One region of the Brevibacillus sp. BC25 genome, then DNA from elsewhere that is predicted to be linked to it. Evidence: predicted binding sites of a transcription regulator. Region 1 holds the regulator's gene; the other holds the start of a gene.

Region 1 (3,425 bases):
AAGCTAGAGAACGTCGTAAATCCTCCCATAACCCCCGTTGCAAATAAAAGATAGAGTGTCGGAGATAAAATGCCACGTTCTTTCCCCAGCACGAACAAGATGCCGATGATCAAAGATCCACAAACATTGGCGATCCAAGTTCCCCACGGCCATCCCGGCTGATTCGCAAGCAAAGACAATAGGTAGCGCAAAAGTGAGCCAACTGCTCCTCCAACCGCCACAGCTATCCACGCCATCGCTTTCCCTCCCTGAATATCAAAGCGTTATGTATGTCACAGAAAAAGACACCCTAGCGTCAAGCGAGGATGTCTGTCGTATCAGTAATTGTTATCTTACTGTTTTGGTTTATTTTCTTCAAGGTCTTCCACATAACGGATGGAATCCAAATTTGCTCTCAATGAAAGCTTAACAGCGTCAATGTACTTTTGGCGCAATGCTTTTTGTTCGAGCTTTTCCTCTTCGGTCAAACCTTCTTCGCGAGATTTTTTGACCAATTCGTTAATGCGTTTAATTTCTGCGTCAGATACCACTGCTGGTTCCTCCCACTCTGTAGTAGTGCCGCTTCATTATACCACATTCGAATGATCCCGCAAGACAGCCGAACACTTACGGAGTATCAGGAAGGATGAGAGTCTGACCTGGGTAAATCCTGTTGCTCTCTAAACCGTTCGCATCTTTAATTTCTATTATATAGTCGCGAACATCCATATGCTGATCTGCATTGTATTGAACAGCTAACGACCATAGGCTATCTCCAGATTGTACGGTTACTTCTATACCTTGTGGCTCCTCCATTGGCGAAGAAGCAAACACTAGTTCGGTCAATAAGTAAAAAAAGAGAGTAAATGTAATAAGAAACAAGAGAGCTTGTCCTCTCGTGATACCAAAACGAACACGACGTTCTTCTTTTTTCTCGAAACGATTTTGTTCTGTCGATGAATTCATAATAATGGCCTCCTCACAAACATACGTTCTGATCACTTGTAACCTCATGATAAATGAGAACATATGTTCATGTCAACAAAGAATCGAACTTATGTTTGTCGAACGCAAGCTCCCATGGTATAATATAGGAAAATATGTTCGAGAAATCAGGGGTGTCTTTCTATGTCAAAATTATCGAGTAGACAACAAGCCATCATCGAGTTCATACGAAAGGAAGTTCGTGATAAAGGATATCCTCCTTCTGTACGTGAAATTGGGGAGGCTGTTGGACTAGCTTCCAGCTCAACGGTACATGGGCATTTGGCACGCTTAGAGAAAAAAGGCCTCATTCGTCGAGATCCTACCAAACCTCGCGCCATCGAATTGCTATCAGATGAAGATCGTTTTCAAGACAATTTCGAAGACTCTGTCGTCCGTGTGCCAGTAATCGGAAAAGTAACCGCTGGACAACCGATCACTGCCATTGAGGATGTGGAAGAATACTTCCCGCTTCCAGACAATATCGTGACTTCTGACAAGGTCTATATGCTGCGCGTCTCCGGGAACAGTATGATTGATGCCGGGATTCTCGACGGAGATTACGTAATTGTTCGCCAACAGCACGTAGCGAACAATGGTGACATTGTCGTAGCCATGACAGAAGAAGACGAAGCAACCGTCAAAAGATTTTTCAAAGAAAAGAACCACTTCCGTCTCCAACCGGAAAATGCCACGATGGAACCGATCATTCTGGAGCATGTCACCATTCTCGGTAAAGTCATCGGTGTATATCGACTCATTCACTAATTTCCACGTAAAAAAGGACAGCCTCGGCTGTCCTTTTCGTTTTCCGTATGTTATCTGGCGACAAAAAACCAGATGATCATCGTAACTTGCAATATGACTTTTACGACCGCACTGCCCAAAAATCCGATCAGTGAGCCTACGCCCGCTTTCACTGCTCGCTCCATCGACTGCTTCTGCACCATCAACTCTACGAGGACGACGAATACGAACGGCAAGATCAACATACCAAACGGTGGGAATACGAAGATCCCGAGGATAATTCCAACCGCAGCAGCAATGGACGACCACTTGGACCCTCCGTACCTTTTTACGAAGTACATGTTCGTGAGCAAGTCAGCACCATAAAGTAGAATACTTAGAACGACCATTCCCCACCAAAAGGATGCGGGCAATCCCGCTCCTGGATCTGCAATGAAAAAGTGATAGAGCAAAAAGCCCGCCCACAGTAATATCGTATCAGGTAAAACTGGTAAAAAAATTCCTGCGATGCTTAGCAAGAACAATAACACAACCACTACCCACAAAAATATTTCCATCTACTACACTCCCTTCATCTAGGTATACGAGTGATTACCGATTTCGTTGCGTACTTATTCACTTTTGTCTAAACTATTTTAAAAGAAAGTAGACATGGAGGTAGTCTCTTGAGAAATTGGCATGATCTCTCTTACTTGAGCAGAGGAACGATGCGCCAAAAAGCGGCGTGGGAAGCGATTCAACAGACGCACATCATGGAGGTACTATCCGATTATCGTCCAGTGCTTGCCGGAACCATCCCATTAGACATTGACGTCAAGCAAAGCGATCTGGACATTATTTGCGAGAGTCATGATCTGGAACAGTTTGTGCAGGCAGTTCGTACAGCATTTGGCTGCTTGCCCGGATTTGAAGTGACACACCTAGATGTAAAAAGTACTCCCACGTGCGTTATTTCGTTTTTCACAGCTGACTTTTGGTTTGAATTGTTTGCTCAACCGGTAGCTGTCGAAAAGCAAAACGCCTATCGTCATATGGACATCGAAGAACGACTGTTAGACATAGGAGGCTTGGATGCGTACCAACATATCAGAGCTCTGAAGCAAAGCGGCATCAAAACAGAGCCTGCATTTGCTCAATACTTTCATATTCCGGGTGATGATCCATACGAGGCTTTGTTGCATTTGGAGCCGTTAACCGAACAGGAATTACGCCAAAGAGTTCAGCTCCTACGAAAGGATTAATCTTCAAACAAAGAACCGATCTCTACTTCTTGAATACAGGAAGGATCATCATTTTTGGGGCTTCCCACTTTAGTGGATACCGGATACACCATCATCTCGCTGGAATCATAGGGGGTAAACAGCGACTGGAGCTGCAACCGATCATACTTCTCCCGATCAAGCCACAAGTCCTCATCATCTTTCTTTAAGATGACAGGCATTCGCTCATGTATACTCTCGATGAGCTCATTCGCCTTTGTCGTAACAATCGTGCAGGTATGTACTTTTTCTCCCTCTTGATTCGTCCACGTATCATACAAGCCAGCAAAAGCAAATGGTTCCCCGGTATTCAACATGATCCGCATCGGTTGCTTCCCTGTGATGCCGTTCATCCACTCATAAAAGCTGTCAGCAGGAAGAATGCATCGCTTTCGGGCGAAAAGCTGTTTGAATGCGGGCTTTTCATTTAATGTCTCGCAACGCGCATTGATCATT
Region 2 (3,425 bases), 190 kb from region 1:
CAAGATAGAGTGTTCTTAGCGTTGCCTGCTGTTCCTGATAGGACAGGTTCATCAATGGGAGTAGTAGAAGATTTTTCAAACAATTCTAGTTCATTCAGACCAATTGTTTTCCCAGTTGGATCAAAATAGCTGTTTAAGATATTAAGTCTGTAATATCTATACGAAGTATCATTATTGAACTCATAGGATTGTGTTGTCACTACGTTTGGGTAAGTATCATTGGAAAGTAATGTCCATGTAGTTTTATCATTGGAACCATAAAATTTCCAATCTTTTACTGAGCTACCTTTACTTGAGGATGAGATGTGATACCCTTTAATATTGATTTTTTGCACTTTTTTAGTATTACCAGCTCCGAAATCAACAATAACAAAATGACCTTCCGCATCTGATGGTAGTAGATAAGTGTACCAACTTGCAAAAGAATCAGTATTATCGTCAAATACTTTCCAGCCAGCGTATGGAGCAAAGTAATTGTCTTCTTCAATAACAATAGGAGGGGCAGATGTATTACTAGTTAATTTCGGAACTAAATCATCAGAATATTGATCTTCAGCAAAAGCAAGATTCTGTCCAGTAAGGAGTAGGGCAAAAGCAAAAACAAAAGTTAGAAACTTAGTAATTAAATTCATAAAACCCTCCAAAAATATAATAAGAGTAAGTACATAGGCCCATATACTAATCGCTACTATAACGGAGGGAAAAGGAAAACACAAAACAAAAAATACATAATATAGAATATATTAGTAATATTTAACAAAAGATTGTGAAATGCTTGTAAAGTTTACAGATGATTAATAAAAACCTCATGCTGCCCATTTTATTGAGAAATGTTTTGGTTGTTCCATGTTCCGCATATTCTTGTTTTTGGGGGATAGGTGTGTTGTCTGATATCGAACGATAGGTCCTACGGGTGATCGGAAACTACTCAGCTATGAAACCGAATCCTCCGAGCATTGATGTGATATGCGTAAAGACCGGACGAAGCCATGAAGACGTGATGACGGTGCTTGAAGCGTTGGCGCGTGAAGAGAACATCGAGTGGCGGCGGACATTCCAACGGTAGATAAATTGAAACAGCTATTGAGCTATTGCTCCACTAAAAAGTGGGGCTTTTCTTTTTTTATTATCCAGCATAGAATAAGAACAAATGTTCGCAAAAGGGTGATTAACGTGGAGACACTCAAAATCGTGGTTGAAGGTCAATACCAAGCTGTTCCGGTTTTAACCCCCAAGCATCTCAAAGCTATAAGCAAAATCCACACAGGAGTGAGTCCTAGATGCGCTCCTGACATACTTCGGGATCTGGTCGAGGCTGGATTGGTGGAGGAAACTGCAAATGACCTTATTGTATGAACATCACTATGAGCATGTGGTGGCTCCGTTGCTACCGATTGATGCAGATTTGATGGCTGAATTGTATTTCATCATTTACGATTCCGTACGCAAAGACTATGCGGTCAACGTCAGTTGGCACGAGAACTGTATCCGTAGAGAATGGGGAGTAGTCAAGGATATCGACCAAATTGAGAACAAAATCAAGCTTGTTCGGGTCGATGGGATCTGGTGGGTACCAATCGAGAAATTACTGCAGGTAGAGCGGGTGTAGCGACAATGATACAACCTGACCAATGGCGAGAGATACTACACGAAACGATCCTATACGGCATGCTTTTTAAGGCGCTAGCTCTGGATGCAGAAAGCCTTAATCAGGATCAGCTCAAAATGTCATACCGCCCCATGCTCGATACCGTATCGATGTGGGCTGAGCGAAAACACCACGAATATCGGAGCCAGTTTGGGAGGATGGGTGGGAAAATTCATATCCAAAGGACAACTGATGGTTTTCTATACTCTGTAGTTGTGACTGTCCGTGGCCGACAAGAAGAATGCCTCTATAACGTGTCGCATTTAAAAGCTGAATGCCAAGTTCGCCTTAACAATTATCTATACAACGCCAAGCAACGAGCGAACGGGCGTGCATAGTATGTACCAATTGATTAAAGTAGCAAACAACCCGCCAAGAGATAAATCCGAGCGGGTTATTTTTCGTGCTTTATTTACAATATTCCATCACTTCAAATGATTGCTCACATACTTTATTTGTCACAGAGTTTTCGTAAATTATAGCTTCGTTAGAAATGTTTTGTCGAATGATGCAGGTGAGTATTTATCATATGAAATCCATTAGAATCGAAAACGTTTTGTCGAATTAAGTGAAATAATGTCGAAACATTAAACTTTATCAAGATATAAGATTGATAGTAATATATTGAAGCTAAATTGTAAGTATTTGGAGGAGTATTTATGGGATTATCTCGTAGCGAACGTAATGAAGACAGAAGAGATGCAAGATTAGCACGTCGCGAAGCTTTAGAGGTCAAAGCTGCAGCAGCAGCAAAAAAAGTATCCAAAACTGCTAGTAGTACCCAACAAAGTAATACCAACGCATCGAAGACATCCGTACAAAAAGCTAGTGTAGATAAAGTTGACATTAGTCAAGCCGCAAGAAATTTAGCAGATGCGGTGCCTAAACAAGCTCTAGCATCAAATAACACAGGAGTAATGCATGGCCCACCGATTCCTCCGAAGACTAGTAGTACCAAAACATCAAATAACACGGGAGCAATGCATGGTCCACCAATTCCACCGAAGACTAGTAGTACCAAAACATCAAATAACACAGGAGTAATGCATGGCCCACCGATTCCACCGAAGACTAGTAGTACCAAAACATCGAATAACACAGGAGTAATGCATGGCCCACCGATTCCACCTAAAACTGGAAAGACGTGGGGGGAGGCAGGCAGTGAAGCTGCAATTAGCGCTACAGCTGGAACAGTGGTAACTACCTCAGTTGAAACTGGTGGACAAGCCTTATTAGGTAATTCGTCCCTTCCAGGACCAATATCGAAAATTATTGGACTAGGGGTATCAACTGCCGATGTTTATTACGATGCCGCAGCTAATCTCTCTAAAGGTGATACCAAGTTTGAGAGTAATAAATCAATTTCGCAATCTATTACAGAGGCTGCTACAGGAGCTATAATATCTGAACTAGGTTCATCGGCATTGGTGAATGCAATTGCAGTAACACCAGCTTATATGCAACTAACACCACAGAAAGATAAAACTACGGCAATAATGGCTGGATTAACTACAGGTTATGTAATTTCGCTTGCAGATTCAAAGATTGGGGTATCACCAGGATTAGCCGAGTATGTTGAGAAAGAGAAAGGCCGAGTTAAAGAGTCGGGTAAAAAAATTAATGAGTATATAAATCAGGGTAATAAAAAAACGTACAATGACTTTTCATATAAAGAAAAACAAGCAATTGATAAATATATGAATAATGTGGCGTTTCAAAATGAGCGCATACTAAAAGCAAAAGTAGATTGGGAAGCCGCTAATCGTAAAGGTGACAC

What was found. The regulator LexA, encoded in region 1, represses DNA repair genes until DNA is damaged. The targets are predictions, from matches to a motif close to CGAACATATGTTCG.
Region 2: a site for LexA is predicted at 1,144-1,157, ahead of PMI05_RS07460 (YolD-like family protein). Genes of this name have one in related genera too.

What each region holds. Positions count from the first base shown of each region.
Region 1 covers NZ_AKIX01000028.1:62,392-65,816, forward strand. Annotated here, with positions in the region: gene crcB (fluoride efflux transporter CrcB) at 1-236, opposite strand, end outside; gene PMI05_RS06480 (DUF896 domain-containing protein) at 333-530, opposite strand; gene PMI05_RS06485 (LysM peptidoglycan-binding domain-containing protein) at 607-945, opposite strand; gene lexA (transcriptional repressor LexA) at 1,108-1,731, shown strand; gene PMI05_RS06495 (DUF456 domain-containing protein) at 1,782-2,267, opposite strand; gene PMI05_RS06500 (DUF4269 domain-containing protein) at 2,376-2,951, shown strand; gene PMI05_RS06505 (SOS response-associated peptidase) at 2,948-3,425, opposite strand, start outside.
Region 2 covers NZ_AKIX01000028.1:252,507-255,931, reverse strand. Annotated here, with positions in the region: gene PMI05_RS29600 (discoidin domain-containing protein) at 1-632, opposite strand, end outside; gene PMI05_RS31615 (hypothetical protein) at 935-1,066, shown strand; gene PMI05_RS07460 (YolD-like family protein) at 1,340-1,609, shown strand; gene PMI05_RS07450 (hypothetical protein) at 2,308-3,425, shown strand, end outside.